Regions from separate parts of the Uniformispora flossi genome, predicted to be linked through region 1. Evidence: riboswitches for the same ligand, from Rfam matches in the RefSeq annotation. Region 1 holds a riboswitch; the other holds the start of a gene.
The links. Region 1 has a riboswitch for cobalamin ahead of ACPA54_RS05265 (ribonucleoside-diphosphate reductase subunit alpha). Riboswitches for the same ligand answer to the same signal wherever they lie in the genome.

Region 1 (5,729 bases):
CGAACAGCTGCCGCGACAGGTACAGGCGCGCCTCGGGCGCGTTGATGTGCCGGTACAGGTTGAGCACGAGGTTGTTGGCGACGATCGTGTCGCCGGTGGCGAAGAACGCGACGAGCCGCTGCACGAGGTGGCGTTCCGCGGGGCCGAGCCGGTCGAGGTCGGGCAGGTCGGAGTGCAGGTCGACTTCTTCGACGGTCCACGTGTTGCGGATCGCGGCCCGGTACTTCTCGTAGAAGTCGGGGTAGCGCATCGGCCGCAGGGTGAGGTTCATCCCCGGGTCGAGGAGCTTGGGGGCCGCCGTAACGGGCGCGGTCGGGGTCACTGGCAGGCCTCGCAGGCTTCGGGGTTTTCCAGGGAGCAGGCGATGACGGCTTCGTCGGCGAGCGGCACGGCGGCCGGGGTCGGGGTCGGGGCCGCGGCGCCGCCGGCGGCCGGCACGGTCGCCTGCTGGATCCGCGTCGCGGGACGGGACCGCAAGTAGTAGGTCGTCTTGAGCCCGGTCGACCAGGCGTACCGGTACATCGACGACAGCTTGCCGATGGTCGGGTCGGCCATGAACAGGTTGAGCGACTGGGACTGGTCGATGTAGGGCGAGCGGGCCGCGGCCAGGTCGATGAGCGCGCGCTGCGGGAGTTCCCACGCGGTGCGGTACAGAGCGCGGATGTCGTCCGGGAGTTCGGTGATGTCCTGGACGGAGCCTTCGGCGCGCTTGATGCGGTCGCGGATCGCGGCGGTCCACAGGCCGCGGGCCTTGAGTTCGCGGACCAGGTACGTGTTGATCTGGAGGAACTCGCCGGACAGGGTCTCGCGCTTGAACAGGTTGGAGACCTGCGGCTCGATGCACTCGTACGCGCCGGCGATCGACGCGATCGTGGCGGTCGGGGCGACGGCGACGAGGAGCGAGTTGCGCAGGCCGTGGGCGGCGACGCGGGTGCGCAGCGCGGCCCAGCGGGCGGTCTGCGCCGGGGTGGCGCCGTCCCACAGGTCGGGCTGGAGGCGGCCGCGGGCGGCGTGCGTCTCGGCGAACGCCGGGTGGGGGCCTGCCGCGGCGGCGAGGTCGCAGGAGGTTTCCAGCGCGGTCAGGTAGATCTCCTCGGCGATGCGCGTGGAGATTTCCCGGGCTTCGGCGGAGTCGAAGGGCAGGCCGAGGCGGAAGAAGACGTCCTGGAGGCCCATGACGCCGAGGCCGACGGGGCGCCAGCGCGGGTTGGACGCGGCGGCCTGCCCGGTCGGGTAGTAGTTGATGTCGATGACGCGGTCGAGGAAGGTGACCGCGGTGCGGACGGTGGCGCGGAGCTTGTCCCAGTCCAGGCCGCCGTCGGCGACGTGCGCGCCGAGCTGGACGGAGCCGAGGTTGCAGACGGCGGTTTCGCCGTCGCTGGTCACCTCGAGGATCTCCGTGCAGAGATTCGACAGGTGGACGACGTTGCCGGGTTCGGCGGCCTGGTTGCAGGTGCGGTTGGCGGCGTCCTTGAAGGTCATCCAGCCGTTGCCGGTCTGCGCGAGGGTGCGCATCATGCGGGCGTACAGCTCGCGGGCCGGGAGTTGGCGGACGTAGCGGCCGTCGCGTTCGGCCCGTTCGTAGACGGCGTCGAAGGCCGGGCCCCACAGGTCGGGGAGTTCGGGCAGCTCGTCCGGGTCGAAGAGCGACCAGACGCCGTCTTCCTCGACGCGGCGCATGAACAGATCGGGGATCCAGTTGGCCAGGTTGAGGTTGTGGGTGCGGCGGGCTTCCTCGCCGGTGTTGTCCCGGAGTTCGAGGAACTCCAGGACGTCGGGGTGCCACGGTTCGAGGTAGACGCACGCGGCGCCCTTGCGACGGCCGCCCTGGTTGACCGCCTGGACGGACGCATCGAGGGTGTTGAGCCACGGGACGATGCCGTTGGAGTGGCCGTTGGTGCCGCGGATGAGCGCGCCGCGGGAGCGGACGCGGGTCCAGGCGACGCCGATGCCGCCGGCGAATTTCGACAGGCGGGCGATGCGGCCATACATGTCGTAGATGGATTCGAGGTTGTCCTGCGGGGAGTCGAGCAGGTAGCAGGACGACATCTGGGTGTGCCGGGTGCCGGAGTTGAACAGCGTCGGCGAGCTGGGCAGGTAGGCCAGCGACGACATGAGGCGGTAGAACGCGATCGCTTCGTCGGCGGTGCGCGAGAGGCCGCAGGCGACGCGCAGGAGGAAGTGCTGCGGGGTCTCCACGACCGTGCGCTGCGCGGGGTGGCGCAGCAGGTAGCGGTCGTAGACGGTGCGCAGGCCGAAGTACTCGAAGCGGCGGTCGGCGCCCTCGGCGTGGGCAGCGTCGACGGCGGCGTCGAGGGCGGCGGCGTTCGCGGCGACGAAGTCGGCGGTGGTGTCGCCGATGAGGCCTTCGCGGTGGCCGAGGACGATGCCTTCGCTGAAGGCGGTGATGCCGTGCGCGGCGGTTTCGGCCGCGATGGTGCGGGCCAGGAGGCGCGCGGCGAGACGCGAGTACTCGGGTTCCTCGGCGATGAGTTCGGCGGCGGTGCGGACCGCGAGGGCGTCGAGGTCGGCGGCGGTGCCGCCCGCGTGGAGGCCGGCGAGGGCCCGGTCGGCGACCCGGGCGGGGTCGGTGTCGGGCAGGTCGGCCGCGAGGGCGCGGACGGCGGCGTGCAGCGCGTCGGCGTTGGGCGCGGCGTCGGGTGCGGCGTCGGGTGCGGTGTCGGTCTGCGGACCGGGGTTGTGCGGCGTGCCGGTTTCGGCCGGGCGAGTCTGGGCGCGCGGAATCGCGCTGTCCATGACGGTCACGGGGCTCTCTCCTCGCGAGCTTGAACGTGCGGTGACCACCGTGCGCGCTCGCGGACAGTGCGGCGCGTACGGGCGGCTGGCAGGTCTTCGGACTTGCGGGCATGCCGGACTGCGGCACACGGAGGTGTGCCGGGGTACGGAGGTCCTAGTGGCCGTCGCTTCCCCCGGGCGCGGGCCCGGAGTGCTTGGTGACGGCGGTCGTTCCCGCTCACCGCTGCGGGGGCAGTCCCGGTTTCGCACCGGGTTCCCTCTTCCCAAGGCGCAAATGCCACCTGACGGGGCATCAGTTCCTTTTCGCCGCCCGCTCCGACTGCTTGGAGCGGGCGAACCAGCTGCGAGCAGGAGCATATATGTAGTGGGTGAGGGCGCGCGCGACCCCTAGTGGTTGTGTCCGGCGTGTCGCGAAGGTCGGCCTCCCGGGAAGGGTCTTCCGCCCGGGACTACTCCCGGGTATGTTACCCGGGGTAACACCCGATGCTCTTCCCTTTCCGCGCCTCACTTTCGTCCCTCACAGCCCGACCCCCGGGAAGGCGGTCCCGCATGGCGACCCCGCTCACGGATGCGCCGGCCGGCACGACCGGCGCCGACATCGACGGCTACCGCGCCGTCCAGCGCCTCGCGTACGACTGCGCCGAAGCGGTCGCGGCCGAACTGCGCCCGGGCACCACCGAGCGCGAGGCCGCGGCGATGATGCGCCGGTGGCTCGCCGACCGCGGCGTCCGCGACTGGCTGCACCTGCCGTTCGCCTGGTTCGGCGACCGCACCGCGTTCACCGGCTTCAAGGTGCCGCTGCAGTTCTTCCCCACGAATCTGCGGCTCACCGAAGGCATGCCGTTCATCCTCGACGCCGCACCCGTCCACAACGGCTACACCGCCGACATCGGGTACGCCAGTTCCCTCGGCCCCAACCCGGTCGTCGACCGGCTCCTCGACGACCTGGCCACCCACCGCGCCTTCATCGTCGAGGCCGTCCGCGCCGGCCGCACCCTGCGCCAGATCTACCTCGATGTCGACGCCCTGATGGCCCGCCAGGGCTACGAGAACCGGCACCGCGCCTACCCGTTCGGCGTCATCGCGCACCGCGTCGGCAAGGTCGCCGACGCCCGGCTGCGCCCGCACGCCTTCGGCTTCGGGCAGAACGCCTTGCGCGGCCTGCTCAAGGACGGCATCCGCGGCCACCGCGAAGGCTGGTCGCCGCTGTGGAACCCGCGCAAAAGCTCCGGCCATCCGGCGACACCCGGCCTCTGGGCGGTCGAACCACACCTCGGATTCCGCGGCGTCGGCGCCAAGTTCGAGGAACTGCTGGTGGTGACCGAGGACGGCGACGCGTACTGGCTCGACGACGACCTCCCGCACGTGCACCGCTGGGCCGACCGCGGCCTGTACGGCGCCGAACTCACCGGCACCGGGGCCGGATTCCCGGCTCCCGCCGACACCGCCGCCGACCTGTCCGCCGTCACCGAGGAGGCCGCCGCGTGAGCACGCTGCACGACCTGCCCGGAGCCCGCCGCTTCGACGTCGAAACCCCCGACGGGGTCCGCCTGGCCGCCGTGGAGGCCGGCCGCGCCGACGGCCCCACCGTCGTCCTGGTGCACGGCTACCCGGACACCAAGGAGATCTGGGGCGACGTCGCCGCCCGCCTCGCCGACCGGTTCCGCATCGTCGCGTACGACGTGCGCGGCGCGGGCGAATCCAGCCGTCCCGACGCCACCTCCGCCTACGTCCTCCAGCGGCTTGCCGACGACTTCGAAGACGTCCTGGACGCGGTCGCCCCCGAAGGCACCGTCCACCTCGTCGGACACGACTGGGGCTCCGTGCAGGCCTGGGAGTTCGTGACCACGCCGCGCATCGCCGGACGCATCGCGTCGTTCACCACGATCTCCGGGCCGAGCCTCGACCACCTGGCCCTGGTCACCCGCGAGGGCCTGGCCAAGCCGACACCGAAGCGACTGTCGCGCAACCTCGAGCAGATGTTCCGCTCCTGGTACGTGTACGCCCTGCACGTCCCCGTCGCCCCCGAACTCGCCTGGCGCGGCATCCTCGGCAAGCACTGGCCCGCGATGATGCGCCGCAACGAGAAGACCCTCGGCGCGCCCGAACCGTCGCTGCCCGAGGACGCCGCATTCGGCGCCAAGCTGTACCGCGCGAACGTGCGCCACCGCATGGCCGCCCCGCGCCGCGACGCCACGACGGACATCCCGGTGCAGCTCGTGGTGCCGGACCGCGACAAGTTCCTCGCCAAGCGCCTCTACGACGAACTCGACCGCTTCGCCCCCAACCTGACGCGCCGCCAGGTCTCCGGCGGGCACTGGGTCCCGCGCACCCGCCCCGACCTGCTCGCCCGGTGGATCGCCGAGTTCGTCGACCGCGTCGACGGCGACCCGGCCGGCCGCGGCGCGGCGCCGCTGCCCGCGACGGTCGCGGTCGCCAAGGGCCGCCGGGCGCGCCGCGCCGCCGCGTACCGCAGCCGGTTCGCCGGCCAGCTCGCCGTCGTGACGGGCGCGGGCAGCGGCATCGGCCGGGCGACCGCGCTGTCGCTTGCCGAAGCCGGCGCGCGGCTGGTGCTGGTGGACCGCGACGCCGCCACCGCCGGACGCACCGCGGACCTGTGCGAGGTGCTCGGCGCCGCCGGGGCGCACCCGGAGGCGGTCGACGTGTCCGACGCCGACGCGATGGCGCAGTTGGCGGAGAAGGTGCGGGCCGTGCACGGGGTGCCGGACCTGGTGGTGAACAACGCCGGTATCGGCATTGCGGGGTCGTTCCTGGACACCACGCCCGAGGAATGGAAGCGCACGCTCGATGTGAACCTGTGGGGCGTGATCCACGGGTGCCGGCTGTTCGGCGCGATGATGGCCGAGCGCGGGCAGGGCGGGCACATCGTGAACACCGCGTCCGCGGCGGCCTTCCAGCCGTCGAAGTCGCTTCCGGCGTACTCGACGTCGAAGGCCGCGGTGCTGATGCTG
Region 2 (5,729 bases), on a different contig from region 1:
TTCGCCCGGGTCGGGTTCGAGCGGCCGCGGGGTCAGCCGGACGTCGTCCTCCAACGTGTGGATCGGCCGCCGCCGGCTGCGGCTGGAACTGCGCGGGACCGAGGCCGAGTGGCGGGAATGGGCCGCCGAGAAGCTGCGGGTGACCACCGCCAAGGCCACCGCCGCCGACGCCAAGAAGCGGGCGAAGGCCGCGCCGGGGGACGAGCCGCTGCCGCAGCCGAAGATCTCGCTGATGGCCTGCGACCGGCGCACGCTCACCGCCGACGACGTCGCCGCCCTCGCCCGCCCGTTGGGGTGGCAGGTCACGAGCGAGGACGCCAACCGGGAGATCTGGCTGTCCCGCGACGCGGCCTGACACCGGGGGGCAGACCCAGCAGGGCAGGGGCAGGGGCAGGGGCAAGGGCAGGTGCAGGGGCACGGGCACGGCAACCGGACCGCGCGCAGGTCGGATCCGTTGACTTCAACCTGACTTCACGTTGCAGGATGGCCGACCAACCCCACCGCATCGCCCTTGATGCCCTGCCGAGGAGTGTCCCGATGACCACCGATTCCGGCTTCTACTCGATCATCGACTACACCGTCGACGGCCCCGCGACCCAGCGCGAACTGGTCGCCGCGTTCGCGGAGATCCAGGAGCGCTGGGTGCGCTTCTACCCCGGCTACCGCTCGGCGCGTTTCCACGTCAGTACCGACGGCACCCGCGTCTACAACATCGTGCATTGGGAGAGCGAAGCGGACTACCGCCACTTCGTGGAGACGTCCGATACCGACGGCCGCATGGCGGCCATCGGCAAGGCCTTGGAAGGGCTGACGGGGAAGGCGGAGCCGCGGATGAGCGGCGTGCCGACGTACACGGTCGTCCGGGAGGTCGGGCCGGGGCCGGAGGGTCCGGCAGCCTAGTCTTCTCTGACGGCGGCGCTGCCGCCGGAAGCAGAACCACATGAAGCAGAACTGCGTCGAGCCGGACCGAGCCAGGGGGAAACATGACGTCGGAAGCCGCCCCGGTGCATGCCGCCGGTGACCTGCTGGCCGCCGTGCTGCCGCCGGACGTGGTGGCCGTCGCGTGCTTCGACGACCCGCCCGGGACGGTGCTGTTCCCCGAGGAGGAGGCGGCGATCGCCCGCGCCGTCGACAAGCGGAGGCGGGAGTTCACGACGGTACGCCGGTGCGCCCGGGAGGCGCTCGCCCTACTGGGCGTGCCCGCGGCACCGCTGCTGCCCGGCGAGCGCGGGGCCCCGGCCTGGCCGGACGGGCTGGTCGGCAGCATGACGCACTGTGCGGGGTACCGGGCCGCGGCGGTCGCGCCGGCCACCCGGATCCGGACCCTCGGCATCGACGCCGAGGAAGCGGCGCCGCTGCCCGGCGGCGTCCTCTGTTCGGTCTCCTCCCCCGGCGAGCGCACCGCGCTCGCCGGGCCGGCCGCGGACATGCCGGAAGTCCCGTGGGACCGCCTGCTCTTCAGCGCCAAGGAAGCCGTCTACAAGGCCTGGTTCCCGCTCACCCGCCGCTGGCTCGGCTTCGAGGACGCCGAGGTGCGGTTCGACCCCGCCGCCGGCACCTTCCACGCCCGTCTGCTGCCCGACGACCGCCCCGCGGGCCTGGACGGCTTCACGGGGCGGTGGAAGGTCGCCGGCGGCATCGTCGTCACCGCGATCGCCGTGCCCGCCGGCTGACGTTCCCCACGGCACAGCACCAATGACAACCTTGTAGAACCCGCGTGGCCTCGTCGACCGGTGACCGGGGATGGTCCCGCCGACGAGGCCACGCGCGCATGCAGCGTGCGCCGCCCCGCCGCTCCCCCCGCATCGCCCGGGCACCGCGGCGTGCGATGCTACGGGCGCAAGGCGACGGCGGCCCGAGGAAACCGGTGCGAATCCGGTGCGGTCCCGCCACTGTGATCGGGGAGCGAATCCCGCGACGGCCACGGCCCCACCCAGGGGTTGGAAGGCCGGGACGAGCGTTGATCCGAGAGCCAGGAGACTCACGTCGTCGCCTCCCTCGACAACCCGGGGCGGATTTCCCCGAGAGAGGCCGGTGATTCGCCGTGTCTGTTGTGCTGCGCCCGAACGTCCCCCGTACGACGGGGGTTTCCCGATGAGCAGCGCAACACCCGCCACCGGAGGATGGCGTAGCGCGGGCGGGTCGCTGGAGCGGGCCGAGTGGCTGCGGTTGGCCGCGATGGCGGGCGTCGTCGTCGGGCTGCACGTCGTCGGCTGGTTCGTGCTCGTCGTCCTGGTCGCGCCCGAGCATTACAGCGTCGGCACCAAGACGTTCGGCATCGGCATCGGCGTCACCGCGTACACGTTGGGCATGCGGCACGCGTTCGACGCCGACCACATCGCGGCGATCGACAACACCACCCGCAAGCTGATGCACGACGGCAAGCGCCCGCTGTCGGTGGGGTTCTGGTTCTCGCTGGGGCACTCGTCCGTGGTGTTCGGCCTGGCGCTGCTGCTGTCGCTCGGCATCAAGGTGTTCGTCGGACCGCTTGCGGACGACTCCACCCTGCACGACGTCACCGGGGTCGTCGGCACGGGAATATCCGGCACCTTCCTGTACGTCATCGCGATCGTCAACATCGTGATCCTGGTGGGTATTTGGAAGGTCTTCCGGACCATGCGCGGCGGCAGCTACGACGAAGCCGCGCTCGAAGACCAGTTGAACAACCGGGGCTTCATGAACCGGCTGCTCGGCGGGGTCATGAAGTCGATCACCAAGCCGTGGCAGATGTTCCCGGTCGGCCTGCTCTTCGGCCTCGGCTTCGAGACCGCCACCGAAGTGTCGCTGCTGGTGCTGGCCGGCTCCGGCTCCGCCTCGGGGCTGCCGTGGTACGCGATCCTGTGCCTGCCGGTGCTGTTCGCCGCCGGGATGACGCTGTTGGACACGATCGACGGCACGTTCATGAATTTCGCCTACGGCTGGGCGTTCTCCAAGCCGGTGCGGAAGGTCTACTACAACCTCACCATCACGGCGCTGTCCGTCGCCGTCGCGCTGATCATCGGCAGCGTCGAGATCCTCGCCCTGCTCGCCGACCGCTTCGACCTGCACGGCTCGTTCTGGGACCGGGTGAGCGGGGTGGACCTCAACCTCGTCGGCTACGCGATCGTGGGGCTCTTCTTCGCCATCTGGGCGGTCGCGGTCGCGGTGTGGCGCTTCGGCCGGATCGAGGAGAAGTGGACGCAGGGGCTCCGCACCGCACCCGCGGCGGACGGGGGCGCGGTCGACCCGATGGACGCCGTCGACCCGATCGACGCAGTCGATTCAAGCGGGGACCAAGGGACGGTCAAGCAATGTTAGGGCCCGAATCCTGACGCGATCTTGACGCCCGGACGGGGGTTCCTGACGCTCCGCCGTGTGTACGTTCGACGTCGCGCAGCCGCCGGTCGGCGGCGTGGGCTCCCGGACCCTCCGGACCCGCACGCTCGACAGGAGAACCGCCACCGCCATGTCCGCGCCCGCCATACCCCGCTCACGCCTGCGCGCGTGGCTCCTCGAGGACCAGGCCGACATCGGCAAACACGCTCCCGCGGGGACCGGGGAGACCGGGGGGACACGGGCGGCGGCGGAAACGTCGGGTGCCCCCCAGCAGGGCCGGCCCTGGTGGCGCGTGATGTGCCTGACGGGTCTCGACTACTTCTCCACGCTCGGCTACCAGCCCGGTATCGCCGCGCTGGCGGCCGGGCTGCTCTCGCCGCTCGCGACCGTCGTGCTCGTGGCGCTGACGCTCTTCGGCGCGCTGCCGGTCTACCGGCGCGTCGCCGAGGAGAGCCCGCACGGCGAGGGCTCGATCGCGATGCTGGAGCGGCTGCTGTCGTTCTGGAAGGGCAAGCTGTTCGTCCTGACGCTGCTGGGCTTCGCGGCGACCGACTTCCTCATCACCATCACGCTGTCCGCCGCGGACGCCACCGCGCACGTCACCGAGAACCCGCACTTCACGGCCACCCTCAGCGGCCACGAGGTCCTCATCACGCTGCTGATGGTCGCGCTGCTCGGGGCGGTCTTCCTCAAGGGCTTCGGCGAGGCGATCAACCTGGCCGTGCTGCTGGTCGGCGTGTACCTCGTGCTCAACGCCGTCGTCGTGGCGGACGGCCTGTGGCAGGTCTTCGCCCACCCGCACGTGGTCGGCGACTGGCGGCACGCGCTGGTCGCCGAGCGCGGCAGCATATGGCTGATGATCGGCGTCTCGCTGGTGGTCTTCCCGAAGCTCGCGCTGGGCCTGTCCGGGTTCGAGACCGGCGTCGCCGTCATGCCGCATGTGCAGGGCGCGGCGGACGACGACCCGGACCGGCCCGCGGCGCGGATCAGGGACACCAAGAAGCTGCTCACCACCGCGGCGCTCATCATGAGCGTCTTCCTCATCTGCAGCAGCTTCATCACCACGGTGCTCATCCCGAAGGACGACTTCAAGGAAGGCGGCCCGGCCAACGGGCGCGCGCTGGCGTACCTCGCCCACGAGAACCTCGGGTCCGCGTTCGGCACCGTGTACGACGTCTCCACGATCCTCATCCTGTGGTTCGCCGGGGCCTCCGCGATGGCGGGCCTGCTCAATCTGATGCCGCGCTACCTCCCGCGGTACGGCATGGCCCCGCAGTGGGCGCGCGCCGTCCGCCCGATGGTCATCGTCTTCACCCTCGTCGGCTTCCTCGTCACCTCGATCTTCGATGCCAGCGTCGACGAGCAGGGCGGCGCCTACGCGACCGGCGTGCTCGTCCTCATCACGTCGGCGGCGATCGCCGTCACCATCGCCGCGCGCCGGGCCCGGCAGCGCGGCTGGACGATCGGGTTCGGGGTCATCGCGGCCGTGTTCGTCTACACGACCGCGGTCAACGTCATCGAGCGCCCGGACGGCGTCAAGATCGGCGCGTGCTTCATCGCCGGGATCATGGCGCTGTCGCTGCTCTCGCGCCTCGTGCGGTCGTTCGAGCTGCGGGTGACCGACATGGAACTCGACAATATGGCGGAGCGGTTCGTCCGCGACTCCACGCGCCGCACCATCCGCTTCATCGCCAACCAGCCGGGCACCCGCGACGAGGCCGAGTACCGCGACAAGTCCGCGCAGATCCGCGCCGACAACCTCATCCCGGAGGGCGACGACGTGATCTTCGTCGAGGTGACGATCGTGGACCCGTCCGAATTCGAGGCGGGCATGCGGGTCAAGGGCGAAGTCCTGCACAACAGGTACCGGGTGCTCACGCTGGAAAGCTCCTCGGTACCGAACGCGCTCGCCGCGCTGCTCCTGCACGTCCGCGACGCCTCCGGGCAGCTCCCGCACATCTACTTCGAGTGGACGGAAGGCAACCCGCTCGCCAACTTCCTGCGGTTCTTCCTCTTCGGACAAGGCGAAGTCGCCCCGGTGACCCGCGAAGTGCTCCGCGAGGCGGAGCCCGACCCGGCCCGCCGCCCGCACGTCCACGTGGGCTGACCGGGCCCCCTGCCGCTCCGCGACGGTCTCAGCCTCCGGGAGACCCGACCGGGCGCGTGGGCATGCGGCGGGTGAAGAACAGCGCCACGATCGACATGAAGGCCAGGACGGCCAAGGCCGCGCGCAGGCCGTCCAGGCGTGCCGAGGTGTTGGCGTCGAGGGCGGCGTCGGCGACTTCGGGGCTGACCTGGGCCGCGTCGAGGGCGTCGCGGAGCTGGGCGTCGCTGAGGAACGGGACGCCGCTCTCCAATTGCACCGATGCCTGGCTCTTCACGTCGGCGGGGACCGCCGGGTTGTTGTCGACGCT

Region 2: another riboswitch for cobalamin. It lies ahead of nicT (Nickel transporter NicT); the one in region 1 lies ahead of ACPA54_RS05265 (ribonucleoside-diphosphate reductase subunit alpha).

The regions. Positions count from the first base shown of each region.
Region 1 is NZ_JBMULZ010000002.1:215,130-220,858, forward strand. Features, by position in the region: gene ACPA54_RS05260 (ribonucleotide-diphosphate reductase subunit beta) at 1-271, opposite strand, end outside; gene ACPA54_RS05265 (ribonucleoside-diphosphate reductase subunit alpha) at 319-2,757, opposite strand; cobalamin riboswitch at 2,828-3,057, opposite strand; gene ACPA54_RS05270 (M24 family metallopeptidase) at 3,307-4,245, shown strand; gene ACPA54_RS05275 (SDR family oxidoreductase) at 4,242-5,729, shown strand, end outside.
Region 2 is NZ_JBMULZ010000007.1:328,099-333,827, reverse strand. Features, by position in the region: gene ACPA54_RS18680 (hypothetical protein) at 1-355, shown strand, start outside; gene ACPA54_RS18675 (antibiotic biosynthesis monooxygenase family protein) at 538-900, shown strand; gene ACPA54_RS18670 (4'-phosphopantetheinyl transferase family protein) at 984-1,673, shown strand; cobalamin riboswitch at 1,858-1,983, shown strand; gene nicT (Nickel transporter NicT) at 2,095-3,297, shown strand; gene ACPA54_RS18660 (APC family permease) at 3,446-5,422, shown strand; gene ACPA54_RS18655 (MFS transporter) at 5,451-5,729, opposite strand, start outside.